2 regions of the Pueribacillus sp. YX66 genome follow, and region 2 is predicted to be linked to the other one. Evidence: predicted binding sites of a transcription regulator. Region 2 holds the regulator's gene; the other holds the start of a gene.

Region 1 (6,451 bases), on a different contig from region 2:
TGCAAAATTTGTGACTTCATATTCTTCGAGAATGCGATATGTTTCTTCGACGTTAAATTTTGCGTTGAACATCATCGTCGTCTGACCTAGAAGTAGGGGACCAATTAATGCAAAATATAAGCCGTAAGCCCAACCAGGATCAGCGATATTCCAAAAGACATCATCTTTCCGGAGGTCAAGTCCAAACCGCATATATCCTTCAAAAGCTGCCAATGCGTTTACAGGAACTTCTACGCCTTTTGGTTGCCCTGTCGTCCCTGAAGTGAAAAGCAAAATGAACAAATCATCTCCTGTGACTTCACTGTTTTTCGAGAGGGGAGTGGCATTGTAAAGCGAATTCCAAAATTGGATGTCAGAAGACTTCGATTCAAGAACATGTTCAGATTCAGACGTTACAGTAATCACGTGGACACGAGAAGTGTCAATTGGATTTGATTCAGATGCTGTTTCGTTTAGTTTTGCACGATTTTCTGAATCGGTTATGACAATTTGTGCACCACTATGATTTACACGGTAAGCGATCGCTTGCGGACCAAATGCGGTAAACAAAGGAACATGGATCGCCCCAAGTCTCCAAACAGCAAGAGCCGAAATGAAGAGCTCAGGTCCCTTTGGTAATAGAATAGCGACACGTTGTCCTTTTTTAATCCCTAAATTATGAAGAACAGTGGCGAATTTCTTAGAAAGTTCAGCTAGTTCACCATACGTATAAGTTTGCTTTTCACCTACTGAATTTTCATAACATAGTGCGACTTTATTCTGATTATGACGGTCGCAGAGTACGTGAGCGACGGAAGGGATTTGGCGATTATATTCGTGAAGTAAGTTTTCAACCTGTTTTGAAAGAACCTCCGGCATTTCATTCACCTCTCAATTTTTTAGTGCACCTTCTCCATGAAAGTGAACTATATTTAAGTATTATAACAATATTCAGAAATATAACACAACCTACTTGATGGCTATTTGTAAAGTACTATTTATTGGCTTACGTCTATTCGTATGGATATTCAATCATATTTTTAGTGGATTGAAGCCCTGCAAATCCTGGAAACGAAGATAGGAAGTAAAAGTGACGTTTGTTGCTTGAAAAGATTTTATCGCAAGTTTAATCGTTTTAAAATCCGTAGTTGAATGAATGCAAGTCGAACGAGGTCTGATGGAAGACAAATGCGATGGTAGGCGGATGATTCCGTCAACACATGCTGTTTTATTTCGAGGATTGACGGGTACACGGAATCGTTTTGCTGTTCCTACTTACATGGATATTCATCTCATTGGAGATTAAATAGACGATGAATCGTGGGTCTTGTGATGTTTTGTTTTAGAAACAGTCATTGTTCATTTCGGTCATTTTTTGCGTGAATTATATATTTTTCTAAATATTCTTCTGTTTTGTTTTTTAAAATAACAAAAGCATAACGGTATGTTTCTTCGTACCCGCGAACGTACGCTTTATACACAATGCTTGTATGATCTCTCGAATCCTCAAATACTTTCATTCCTCGTTTATACACTTCACGTTTTACGATCCGTAAGTCATTGCTTACTGTTCGGAAGATGCTTTCGTTTAATTTCAAATAGGGTCGAGGTAATTTTGTGTAGGTAGCGAGTGCCTGAGCATCATGAACGAGCACCTTTTTTACTAACGGAAGAAAAATCATCTGTTCAACTAATGTTCTCTCTTCATCATTCGCATAGGCCATTTAAGCTCAACTCCTCTTACTATTATACGGAACGAATGTTCTGGAGGGAAGAGAAAAGAAAAACAACAAAAACACTTACCCGATGGATAAGTGCTTTTGCTTAAGGACTTATATCATTGAGAGCTACATACCGACAACTGATTTTACTTCTAAGTATTCCTCAATCCCATAGTCGCCCCACTCACGACCGATGCCGGATTGTTTATAGCCGCCAAATGGAGCAGAGTAGTCCCCGGAAGCACCATTTACAACAATACGACCAGCTCGGATGGAGTTTGCAACTTTCTCAACCGTTTCCTTGTCTTCGCCAACGACATACCCAGCTAAACCATAAATCGTATCATTGGCGATTTCAATCGCTTCATCGACGTCTTCATACGTAATGATAGACATGACAGGTCCAAAGATTTCTTCTTGAGCAATGACCATATCATTTTTTACATTTGTAAATACGGTCGGCCTAACATAGTAGCCTTTTTCCAAGCCTTCCGGTTTACCGGTTCCGCCCTCAACGAGTGTGGCACCTTCTTCGATCCCTTTTTCAATATAGCCTTGCACGCGTTTGTATTGCTTTTCAGAAATGAGCGGTCCTAAGAAGTTTGTTCCGTCTAGGGGGTCCCCAACACGATAATTCGGTAGGACTTCTTTGACGGCTTCAATAAACTCATCATGCTTTGATTTTGGTATGAGTGTCCGCGTTGCGGCTGTACATACCTGACCAGAATTAAACACAACGTTTGTAACCGCGATTTTGGCAGCTTTTTTCATATCAAAGTCATCAAGAATGATGAGGGGAGATTTGCCTCCCAGTTCAAGGGCGACCTTTTTAACTGTTTTTGCTGCGTTTTCGGTAATCTTTTGACCTACTGCACCAGATCCAGTAAAGGAGACAAAATCGATATCAGGGTGAGAGCTAATGCCATTTCCGACAATTTCCCCTGTTCCATTGACAAGATTAAAGACACCTTTAGGTACTTCCGCTGCCTGAAACACTTCAGCAAGAATAATAGCTGCGAAAGGTGTAAGCTCTGAAGGTTTTAATATAACCGTACACCCTGCTGCAAAAGCACTTGCGAGCTTTGTGGCGGTTTGGTTCGTCGGGAAATTCCATGGTGTAATCAGTCCGCTTACCCCAATCGGTTCTTTACGGATGACCGTATTTCCACGCCTTTCATTAAATTCAAAAGTTTCTAGCTCCTTCGCTGCCTGGCGGAAATGAGCCAATCCCATGTTGTAGTGTGTTCTTTCACTGATTGAAAGCGGTGCTCCTAATTCTTGCGTAATGACGTTCACAATATCGCCTTTGCGTTTCTCATATTCGTCAGCAATTCGATTTAACAATTGAATTCGTTCTTCTTTCGTCGTTTGAGAAAACGACGGAAAAGCCGCTCTTGCTGCTGCAACAGCTTTATTGAGGTCTTCTTCTGTCCCGTCACTAATTTGGCCAATCACTTCTTCTGTAGCTGGGTTGATGACGTCAATAATCCTTGAACCAGTCGACTCGACCCATTCTCCATTAATAAAATGTTTTAATTGAATTCGCATTTTATATACCCCTTTCAATCAAAAGTCACATACTATAAGTTTATAATAATTTTCCTAGAATAGATATATAAATCTTAATCTTCGGAAATTATTATTGTTTAAACCGATTGCGGGAACCCTGTATTGAAAGGGATAGTATCCGTGAGAATGATTGAGTTGCTAAAAATAATTTGAACACGTTTTCGTCAGATTGCCACGGTTATAAATCGTTCTGTTGTGCTAACATATGGATAGACTGTACAGAAAATAGGAGTGGTTCGCATCATGCGCAAGATCGTAAACTTATTCTTTATCCTTGCTTTATTGTCCTTGCCGTTAGGAGCTTGTTCAACGAAAAAAGCAGAAAATCATTCTCAACAACCGCAACTCGGTGATTTGCGGGAAGAAACAGAATCAACGTCTGTACTCCCACCTTTTTTAGACAATAAATCAGATGATATGAAACTTATCTATAGGGCTGTTTCCCAACACCAACACTTACTTGAACAGATCCCGTGTTACTGCGGTTGTGGCGATTCCGTCGGGCATAAAGACAACTACGATTGTTTCATTTACAAAAATAACGAGGACGGTTCACTCGTCTGGGACGACCATGCGACGAGATGCCAAGCGTGCCTAGATATTGCAGCGGAATCGATCGTCATGTATAGCGAGGGAAAATCAATCAAGGACATTCGTGACCACATTGATAATCAATATAAAGAAGGCTATGCCGAGCCGACGCCGACACCTGAGGTGTAAGGAGAGGAATAAACGCTGAATCGAAAATGTAATAAAAAGCTATACGTACAAATAATGGAGTGATTGTGAAACGATAGGTCAAGCATTGAAGTCGAGATTGTTTGAAAGTATGACTTTTCCGAGAAACACGATTTCTTCAAATGTGTTTTTATGGCTAGAGACATCAACCGTAAAGTCTTGTTCCTCATCAATTCCCATCGCCCATTGCTCATGTTTTTACTTTATAAACGCAATTCTTAACAAGAATAAGCAGAAAACTACTTCAGTCATGCTAGAGTTGATTTTTCTCAAAATCTTTTAGAACATTTCCCTACTTCGAACGAAAGATGTACTATAATAGTAGTTATTATGTACGGAAGCTACAAGCAAGCGGGGGTCAAGACGCATGGGTTATCAACGAGAAGCGGAGTTAGAGAAACTATTAATCCAACAACTTGTGAAGCAAGGCTATGAAGAAGTGAAAATCCCTGATTATGATGCGTTAATTGCAAATTTTCGCGAACAGTTGAATGCTTTTAATCGAGAAAAGCTTGCAGGCAATTCGCTAACCGATAAAGAATTCAGTCGTTTCCTGACACATATCGGGGGAAAAAGTATTTTTGAAACTGCGAAGCTTCTTCGGGACAAGCAGCACTTCCAGCGTGACGATGGTTCGGAAATGTATTTGGAGTTGTTTAATGCACGAGATTGGTGTAAAAATATTTTCCAAGTGACTTCACAAACGACGGTTGAAAGTAAATATGTAAACCGTTATGATGTGACGTTGCTTATGAATGGACTACCTGTCGTGCAAATCGAGTTGAAGCGCCGCGGGCTTGATTTCAAAGAAGCATTTAACCAAATCGAGCGTTATCGCAAGCATTCATTTCCTGGATTATACCGTTTTCTCCAATTGTTCGTTATTTCAAACGGGGTTGACACGAAATATTATGCGAATTCCGACGCGGACATATTATTCGACTATACATTCTTTTGGTCGGATGAACAGAACAACCGAATAACGAATGTGCATGAGTTTACAACGACCTTTCTACAAAAATGCCACATTGCGAAAATGATCGCTCGTTATATGGTCGTAAACGAAACAGACAAAATTTTAATGGTGCTTCGCCCATATCAAGTGTACGCCGTAGAAGCCTTGGTGAAGCGTGCGCTTGAAACGAGAAATAACGGCTACATTTGGCATACGACAGGAAGTGGGAAGACACTCACTTCGTTTAAAGTGAGTCAAATTCTCGCGAATGAAGAAAGCATTCATAAAGTTTTTTTCTTAGTTGATCGAAAAGATCTCGATAGCCAAACGATTTCTGAGTTTAATAAATTTGAACCCGGTTCTGTTGACACGACAGATAAAACTGACAAGCTCGTTTTACAAATGAAAGACTTATCAAAACCGCTTATTTTAACAACGATCCAAAAGATGGCAAATGCCGTCAACAATCCTCGTTATGCGAAGGTGATGGACCAGTATCGGGATAAGCGTGTCGTGTTTATTATTGATGAATGTCATCGCAGTCAGTTCGGGGACATGCACCGCGATATTTCCCGACATTTTCAGCAGGCACAATATTTTGGTTTTACGGGTACACCCCGTTTTGAAGAAAATAAAAGCCAAGACGGCCGCTCAACAGCGGACTTGTTTGAAAAGTGTTTGCACACGTACTTAATTAAAGATGCGATACATGACAATAACGTGCTTGGGTTCTCCGTTGAATATATTAAAACGATCAATATTGAAGTGGATGAAGAAGACGATACAAAGGTGGAAGGTATTCTGACGGATGAAGTGTTGATGCATAAAGACCGTCTCAAGCTCATCACTCAAAACATCCTTGATGAGCACGTATATAAATAGAGAAACGATTGACAAATATTCATACGCTGCAACGTTAGAAGAAATTGCAGAAAACGACTACAACTTAAACATTCCACGCTACGTCGACACATTTGAAGAAGAAGAAACCCGTCGACCTCGAAGCCGTTCAAATGAAATTAAAAGAAATCGACGACGAGATGGAAGAAATTGATCGCGAATTAGAGAAGTATTTCGAGGAGTTGGGGATATGAGTGAAAAGACTCCGAAGTTGAGGTTTAAGGATGAGAATGGTGGGGAGTTTCCGGAGTGGGAAGAAACTACGTTAGGAGAATTAAGTAAACCCCTTACCTATGGATTAAATGTAGCCGCTATCGATTATGATGGAGAAAACAAATATATTCGTATTACAGATATAGATGAACAGAGTCATAGATATATTGATTCTAATAAAGTATCTCCTGCAGGTTCTATTTCAGAAGACTATAGAGTTAGAGAAGGAGATATTCTTTTTGCAAGAACAGGAGCAAGTACAGGAAAAAGTTATATGTATAGAAAAGAAGATGGCAAAATGTATTATGCTGGCTTTTTAATTCGTGCTCTTATAAAGAAAGGATATGACCATCGTTTTGTTTTTTATCAAACTTTA
Region 2 (6,451 bases):
CAGTTTTCATTAATGTTTTGTTTGAACTTGCTAAGTCTGCAGAGCCACCAATAAATTGAGGAACAGGTTCTGAAATTGCATTAATAAATTTACTTGATGCATCACGTGTCGCTAATGTTTCTCCTTCTTTAAATACGGGTAAGTATTGTTCAATATTTTCTATTCCTTCATTGTTAATCGCTTTTTCAAACTGCTCTGCAATTTCAGGGTAAGTTTGTTTATATTTTTTAAACAGCTTGTTCCATTGTTCTTCTTTTTGAACGCCTTCATTTTTTAACCGTTTAAAGTGCTCCTTAACTTCCTTCGGTACATAAAACGATTCTGCATACCCCCAGCCATAATATTGTTTTGTTAATGCTGTTTCTTCTTTTCCAAGTGGCGCTCCATGAGAATCAGATTTTCCGCTTTTATTAGGCGATCCGTAACCGATTGTCGTTTTTACTTCAATTAATGTCGGTTTATTTATCTCGCTTCTTGCTTCGTGAAGTGCTTTTTCAATTTCAGTTAAATCGTTACCATCCTCGACACGAATGACTTGCCAACCGTATGCTTCGAATCGTTGCGCTACGTTTTCAGAAAAAGCCAAATGCAAATCTCCATCAAGTGAGATGTCATTCGAATCGTATAAAACGATTAATCTACCTAATTTAAGATGACCTGCTAAAGACGCAGCTTCAGCAGAAACACCTTCCATCAAGTCTCCATCACCACAAATGCTGTACGTATAATGATCGACAATCGGAAAATTGTCTCGGTTATATGTAGCAGCAAGATGACGTTCTGCCATGGCCATTCCAACAGCCATTGCGATTCCTTGACCTAAAGGACCTGTTGTCGCTTCAACACCAGGCGTATAACGATATTCAGGGTGACCCGGCGTTTTACTTTCCCATTGCCGGAAATTTTTTAAATCTTCCATTGTAACGTCATAACCAAATAAATGAAGCAAACTATATAATAGCATCGATCCATGTCCGGCTGACAATACAAACCGATCCCTGTTTATCCATTGTGGATTTTCGGGATTATGATTCATCGCTTTCGACCACAATGTGTATGCCATCGGAGCCGCACCCATCGGCATCCCTGGGTGACCCGAATTCGCACGTTCAATTGCATCAATTGATAATGTACGTATCGTATTAATTGCAAGCTGTTCAACCTGATTTTCCATCTATTATCTACTCCTCTTAATATCTATCATTTATTAATGTTTATATCGTAAATTTCTTTGAGCTGTTTTTATTTTTTTAGGGGTAACGTCATTTCCTTTTTCATCTATAACTGTAACCCCACGTAACTGCTTTTCAAACGCTTGTCGAAACCTTTTTAAATAATGTTCGCGAAGTTTTTTTTGTTCTTTCTTTTCGGCTGCTGTTAACCCTTTTGTTTTTGCTTTTTTAGCTAATTCGTTTATTCGTCGTAACTCAAATTCCAAATTTCCGTCAACTCCCCTTCATTACTCGATAAACTTGTTTCATTTTAACATAACGAGCACATAAATTCCCATTAGTAAAAATACTAGAACTTATGTTTGTATAAACTGTTTAATTCTGTTATACTTATACAAAACAATTTTTAGGAAACGAGGTGCACTATGGTCAAAATTTCAAAACGACAACAAGCCATTTTAGATTTTATTAAAGATGAAGTGAAAACAAAAGGATATCCCCCTTCCGTTAGAGAAATTGGAGAAGCAGTTGGATTAGCATCAAGCTCAACTGTACATGGTCATTTGTCTCGCTTAGAAAAAAAGGGATTTATTAAACGAGATCCGACGAAGCCACGAGCAATTGAAATTTTGGATAAAAGTGAGGACGATACGAATCCTGAAGGTATTAAAGTTCCGATTATAGGGAAAGTAACGGCAGGACAACCGATCACAGCGATTGAAAACATTGAAGATTATTTTTTACTCTCGAACAATTTCGCACCGGATAAATCACTTTTTATGCTCGTTGTTGAAGGTGACAGTATGATTGATGCTGGCATATATAACAAAGACTATGTTCTCGTAAAACAACAACCGACCGCAAACAACGGCGAGATTGTCGTTGCAATGACGGATGAAAACGAGGCAACTGTAAAACGATTTTTCAAAGAGAAAGATTACATACGACTCCAACCAGAAAACATAACGATGGAACCAATACACTTAAAAAGTTGTACAATATTAGGAAAAGTCATCGGTGTTTATCGGGAAATTGATTGAAGCTGTTAATAAAACAGCTTTTTTTATATTAATTTTGTGTTGTTTAAAACACATACTTTATCTCTGTGTTGTTTGCTATACAAATTTGCTTCTTTGTGTTGTATTTTATACAATACAGTTGGGGGGATTCATTATGAGCAACGAACTTGGTACTTTTTTAGAAGCTATAAGAACAGAAAAGAAATTATCACTACGAGAGGCGGCTTCATTAACTGGTCTCGGTCATTCCTATATACGCGATTTAGAATTAGGCATTAACCGAAAAACAGGCAAAAAAGTTGTGCCATCGATCAATTCTTTGCGGAAAATTGCTTCTGCCTATAATTTAGATATATATGATTTGCTTAATAAAGCCGGGCTAATCGACATCGATGAAATCAAAGAAAAAAAGGAAGATACTCTATTACACGATCTCCCCAAAAAAATCCCAGTATTTGAATCAATCTCTTCTTTTGATAGTAACGATGTCGTTGATTACGTCTATTTCCCTTTTAAAAAAAGTCCACAACCTGATTTTGCGATTACGATGAAAGGTGATTCAATGTCAGGTTCTAGCATTGATGATGATGATATTGTGTTTTTCCGAAAATATCATCACCCTGAATACAATGGGCAAATTGTTGCTGTTCGTTTAATAAATGAAAACACTGGAACGATTCGCCGCATTACATGGACTTCACAATTCCCTAGCTACACTCTCATATGTGACAATAAGAACTATCGAACGATTAATGTACCATTTAATGAGGTGGAAATTTACGGGGTGTATTGTGGACATTTCAAACCTGAAAAAAGTTAACTAAAGTTATTTATAAAGGTCGTCGGCATTGTCATACCGAACTTGTTCAGATAAGACTGTTTGTCGATTATTATCGTTTAATTGGTTTTTCTCGTTGTCTAAGAACGGTTGATTCCTCCCCTTGCTCTTCTCTTTTTCGGCAATTTTCTTTAGCTTTCGTTTTCTTCCTTTCTCCAAATTTCCTCACTCCTTTTTTACCTTTCCTTCTCGTTACCCGTAGTATATTTCGTTCGGAAACAACTATACTGTTAAAATAATCATTTTGTGAATTATATACTTTTTAATGTAATCACGACGATTTCAGGTAAATTAAATACACGAATCGGAATTACGCTATTACCAAGTCCACGGCTAACAATCATGTTTGTTGAGCGAGATGTATATACACCTGATGTATACGTTGGAAACCAACCTTGTCCAGGAGAAAGGAGACCTCCTACAAAAGGAATCCTAATTTGTCCTCCGTGAGCATGTCCACTAAAAACAGCATCAACGTCCTGTTGAGCATATATATTAAAATATTCTGGTCGATGTGATAATAGTAGCTTAAAGATCGATTGATGATTAACATTCTTAAATGTACGTTCTATATTTGATTTTACAATTTTTTTCTTAGCTTTCTGCTCAGATATACGCATAAGTGGATCTTCGATTCCACCTATCACAATTTTTTGACGTCCTCGTTGTATTACTTCTGATTCATTTTGTAAAACCGTCACTCCTCTTGACTTTAAAGACTTTATAATCTTATCAACTTCATTTGTTGCAATTTCATGATTACCCGTTACATAATAAACAGGAGCCATTTCAACTAATTCATTAATCACTTGTATACTTTTATTTAAATCATAACGGTTACTATCAATAAGATCGCCTGTAAAAAAAATAAAATCGGGTTTCTCATTCTTAATTTTTTTTATTAATCGACTTTGGCCTTTCCCGAAGTTCGCATCATGTAAATCTGATAAGTGTACAATTTTTAATCCAGAGAAATTGTTTGGCAGTCTGTCAAAATAAAGTTCATGCTTACTCACAGTAATCCAGTGATTATTAATAAAAAGAAATAATCCAAATAGTAAGAAAACGACAAATGATGTTAATAACCTAGTCATCTATCATAAACCTTTCCCCAATCATATAACAGTTAATAAAGCTTATTCATACTTTTTCATTTTATCATTAAAAAATTGAAGTGTTTATGATTCTTTTTTAAAATCACTCTAACCTTTCTGGTAAATGATATTTATACACTTCTAACATATTCGTATGCTCCTTTAATACCGCTATCGTTTTTGGATGAGGTTTCACATAAATAAAAGGATAATCCTTTTCATCAAACTCTGTTTTAGTGCGAAAAGCTACTTTTTCTTCATCAATTGAAAATTGGGCATCAACTCCTTTCTTATTTCCACGAGCATCTAATCTAACCCATTTATTATAAGATTGGAAATAGACAGCATTCAAAGCATGAATACAATATCCTTTTTCTGAAGTATCAAATAACATTAAACGTTGATAACAGAAACCTGTGGGTATCCCTTCAGAACGTAATAGTGCTGCTAATAGATTTGATTTTGCATAGCAAATTCCCATTTTATATTTTACTACTTCTGAAGCTTTACGAGTCACCCTCTGCGATTGGATATCCCAGGAATGAGATATTTCATCACGAACAAATTGAAATGCAATATGTACTTTTTCTGCTTCTGTTTGAGATGGATTAAAAAGTTCCTTTATCGTTGCTTTAATAATAGGGTTTGAATAGTCAATTTCTTCTGACTCGAGTAAATAATCTTTTAACTCTTCTGACTCACATCTCATCTTCATCGACTGCATCTCTCCTTTATGATTGTGTATAAATATTAGTATTTAAGAATTATTATACAGCAATGTTCTCACTTAAAGCATTCTTTTCGTAAATACTTCACTTTCCGGATCGATGGAACTGCATAGCTTCGTTCAATAGTAGTTTTTAAAAAGCAACAAAACTTAATAAAGAAAAGCACCCTCTTTGTGATGGGGTGCAACTATATGACTTTTAAATAAAATCACATTTCATCTCACTCAAACTCAACTATTCCCAATTTCTTCTGTTTGTTCATTGGTGAAAGGCGACAAGTAACCCTTCTGTGCTAACAGATCTAGCGCATGCAAAATTGCAATTTTTACGTGACTATATGTAAGACCACCTTGTACATAAGCAATATACGGAGGACGAATGGGGCCATCTGCCGATAGTTCAATACTTGAACCTTGAATAAATGCACCTGCAGCCATAATAACTTCGTCATCGTATCCAGGCATTTCACTAGGATATGGTGTCACATGGGCATTAATTGGAGATGCATATTGTATGGCTTGGCAAAACGTTATCATTTCATCTGCATTTTTAAATTGAACAGACTGAACGAGGTCGCCCCTTTTTTCATTCCATTTTGGATATGCTTCATAACCGAATTGTTCCACCATTGCACTTGTAAAAATAGCACCCTTTAACGCTTGGGCAACGATAAACGGAGCGAGAAAAAATCCTTGAAACATTTCTAATAAACTATATAATGTCGCACCAATTTCCGCTCCAACACCTGGTGCAGAAAATCGTTGTGCACATAGGTTAACTAATTCTTTTCGTCCAGCGATATACCCGCCTGTTTTTACGATACCGCCGCCCGGATTTTTAATCAATGAGCCAGCAATTAAGTCAACGTTGACATGACAAGGTTCTTTCTCTTCTACAAATTCTCCGTAACAATTATCAACAAACACGATAACATCTTCTTTGATTGATTTTACGAATGATGTCATTTCTTTTATATCTTCGATTGTAAACGCTGGTCTCTTAGTATATCCTTTCGAACGTTGAATCCCAATTACTTTTGTATTTTCGTTAATACTAGCTTTCACTTTTTCGTAATCAACGCCTTCTTCCGTTAACGGCACATCGTTATAACGAATTCCAAAATCTATCAACGAACCGTTATTGCGACCGCGTAGTCCAATCACTTCATGCAATGTATCATAAGGTTCACCTGTTATGTAAAGTAGTTCATCACCTGGACGTAGCACACCATATAACGCGAGGGCAATTGCATGGGTGCCCGACATCATTTGTGAACGAACGATTGCAGCTTCTGCCCCGAAAACTTCAGCGTATACTTGTTCTAGGGTATCTCTCCCAATATCATCATACCCATATCCTGTAGATGGAGTAAAATGATAATCACTCACTTGATTGTTTCGAAATGCTTGCAGCACTCTAAATTGATTTTCCTCTGCAATATCATCGATTCGTTTCATCAACGGTGCTGTCATTTTTTCCGCTCGATCCACGAATGTTTTTAACTGTTGTCCATACTTTAGATGCTTGTACATATATTTCACCTTTCTAATCATGATTAATAATCAATGGCGCGATATGTTTCGGCGCTAATCCAGTAATC

What was found. The regulator LexA, encoded in region 2, represses DNA repair genes until DNA is damaged. The targets are predictions, from matches to a motif close to CGAACATATGTTCG.
Region 1: ABU914_RS06155 (YhjD family protein) is a predicted target of LexA. The motif match lies at 1,732-1,745, and genes of this name have one in related genera.

Annotation. Positions count from the first base shown of each region.
Region 1 is NZ_JBEUEL010000009.1:71,716-78,166, reverse strand. Features, by position in the region: gene ABU914_RS06165 (AMP-binding protein) at 1-858, opposite strand, end outside; gene ABU914_RS06160 (hypothetical protein) at 1,136-1,285, shown strand; gene ABU914_RS06155 (YhjD family protein) at 1,332-1,703, opposite strand; gene ABU914_RS06150 (aldehyde dehydrogenase family protein) at 1,827-3,248, opposite strand; gene ABU914_RS06145 (PCYCGC motif-containing (lipo)protein) at 3,513-3,989, shown strand; partial or broken gene ABU914_RS06140 (type I restriction endonuclease subunit R) at 4,375-5,832, shown strand; partial or broken gene ABU914_RS06135 (N-6 DNA methylase) at 5,822-6,056, shown strand; gene ABU914_RS06130 (restriction endonuclease subunit S) at 6,053-6,451, shown strand, end outside.
Region 2 is NZ_JBEUEL010000012.1:60,471-66,921, reverse strand. Features, by position in the region: gene tkt (transketolase) at 1-1,174, opposite strand, end outside; gene ABU914_RS07500 (DUF896 domain-containing protein) at 1,208-1,438, opposite strand; gene lexA (transcriptional repressor LexA) at 1,598-2,212, shown strand; gene ABU914_RS07490 (helix-turn-helix domain-containing protein) at 2,346-3,011, shown strand; gene ABU914_RS07485 (hypothetical protein) at 3,018-3,188, opposite strand; gene ABU914_RS07480 (metallophosphoesterase) at 3,281-4,123, opposite strand; gene ABU914_RS07475 (transglutaminase-like domain-containing protein) at 4,227-4,838, opposite strand; gene ABU914_RS07470 (methionine gamma-lyase family protein) at 5,082-6,383, opposite strand; gene hflX (GTPase HflX) at 6,397-6,451, opposite strand, start outside.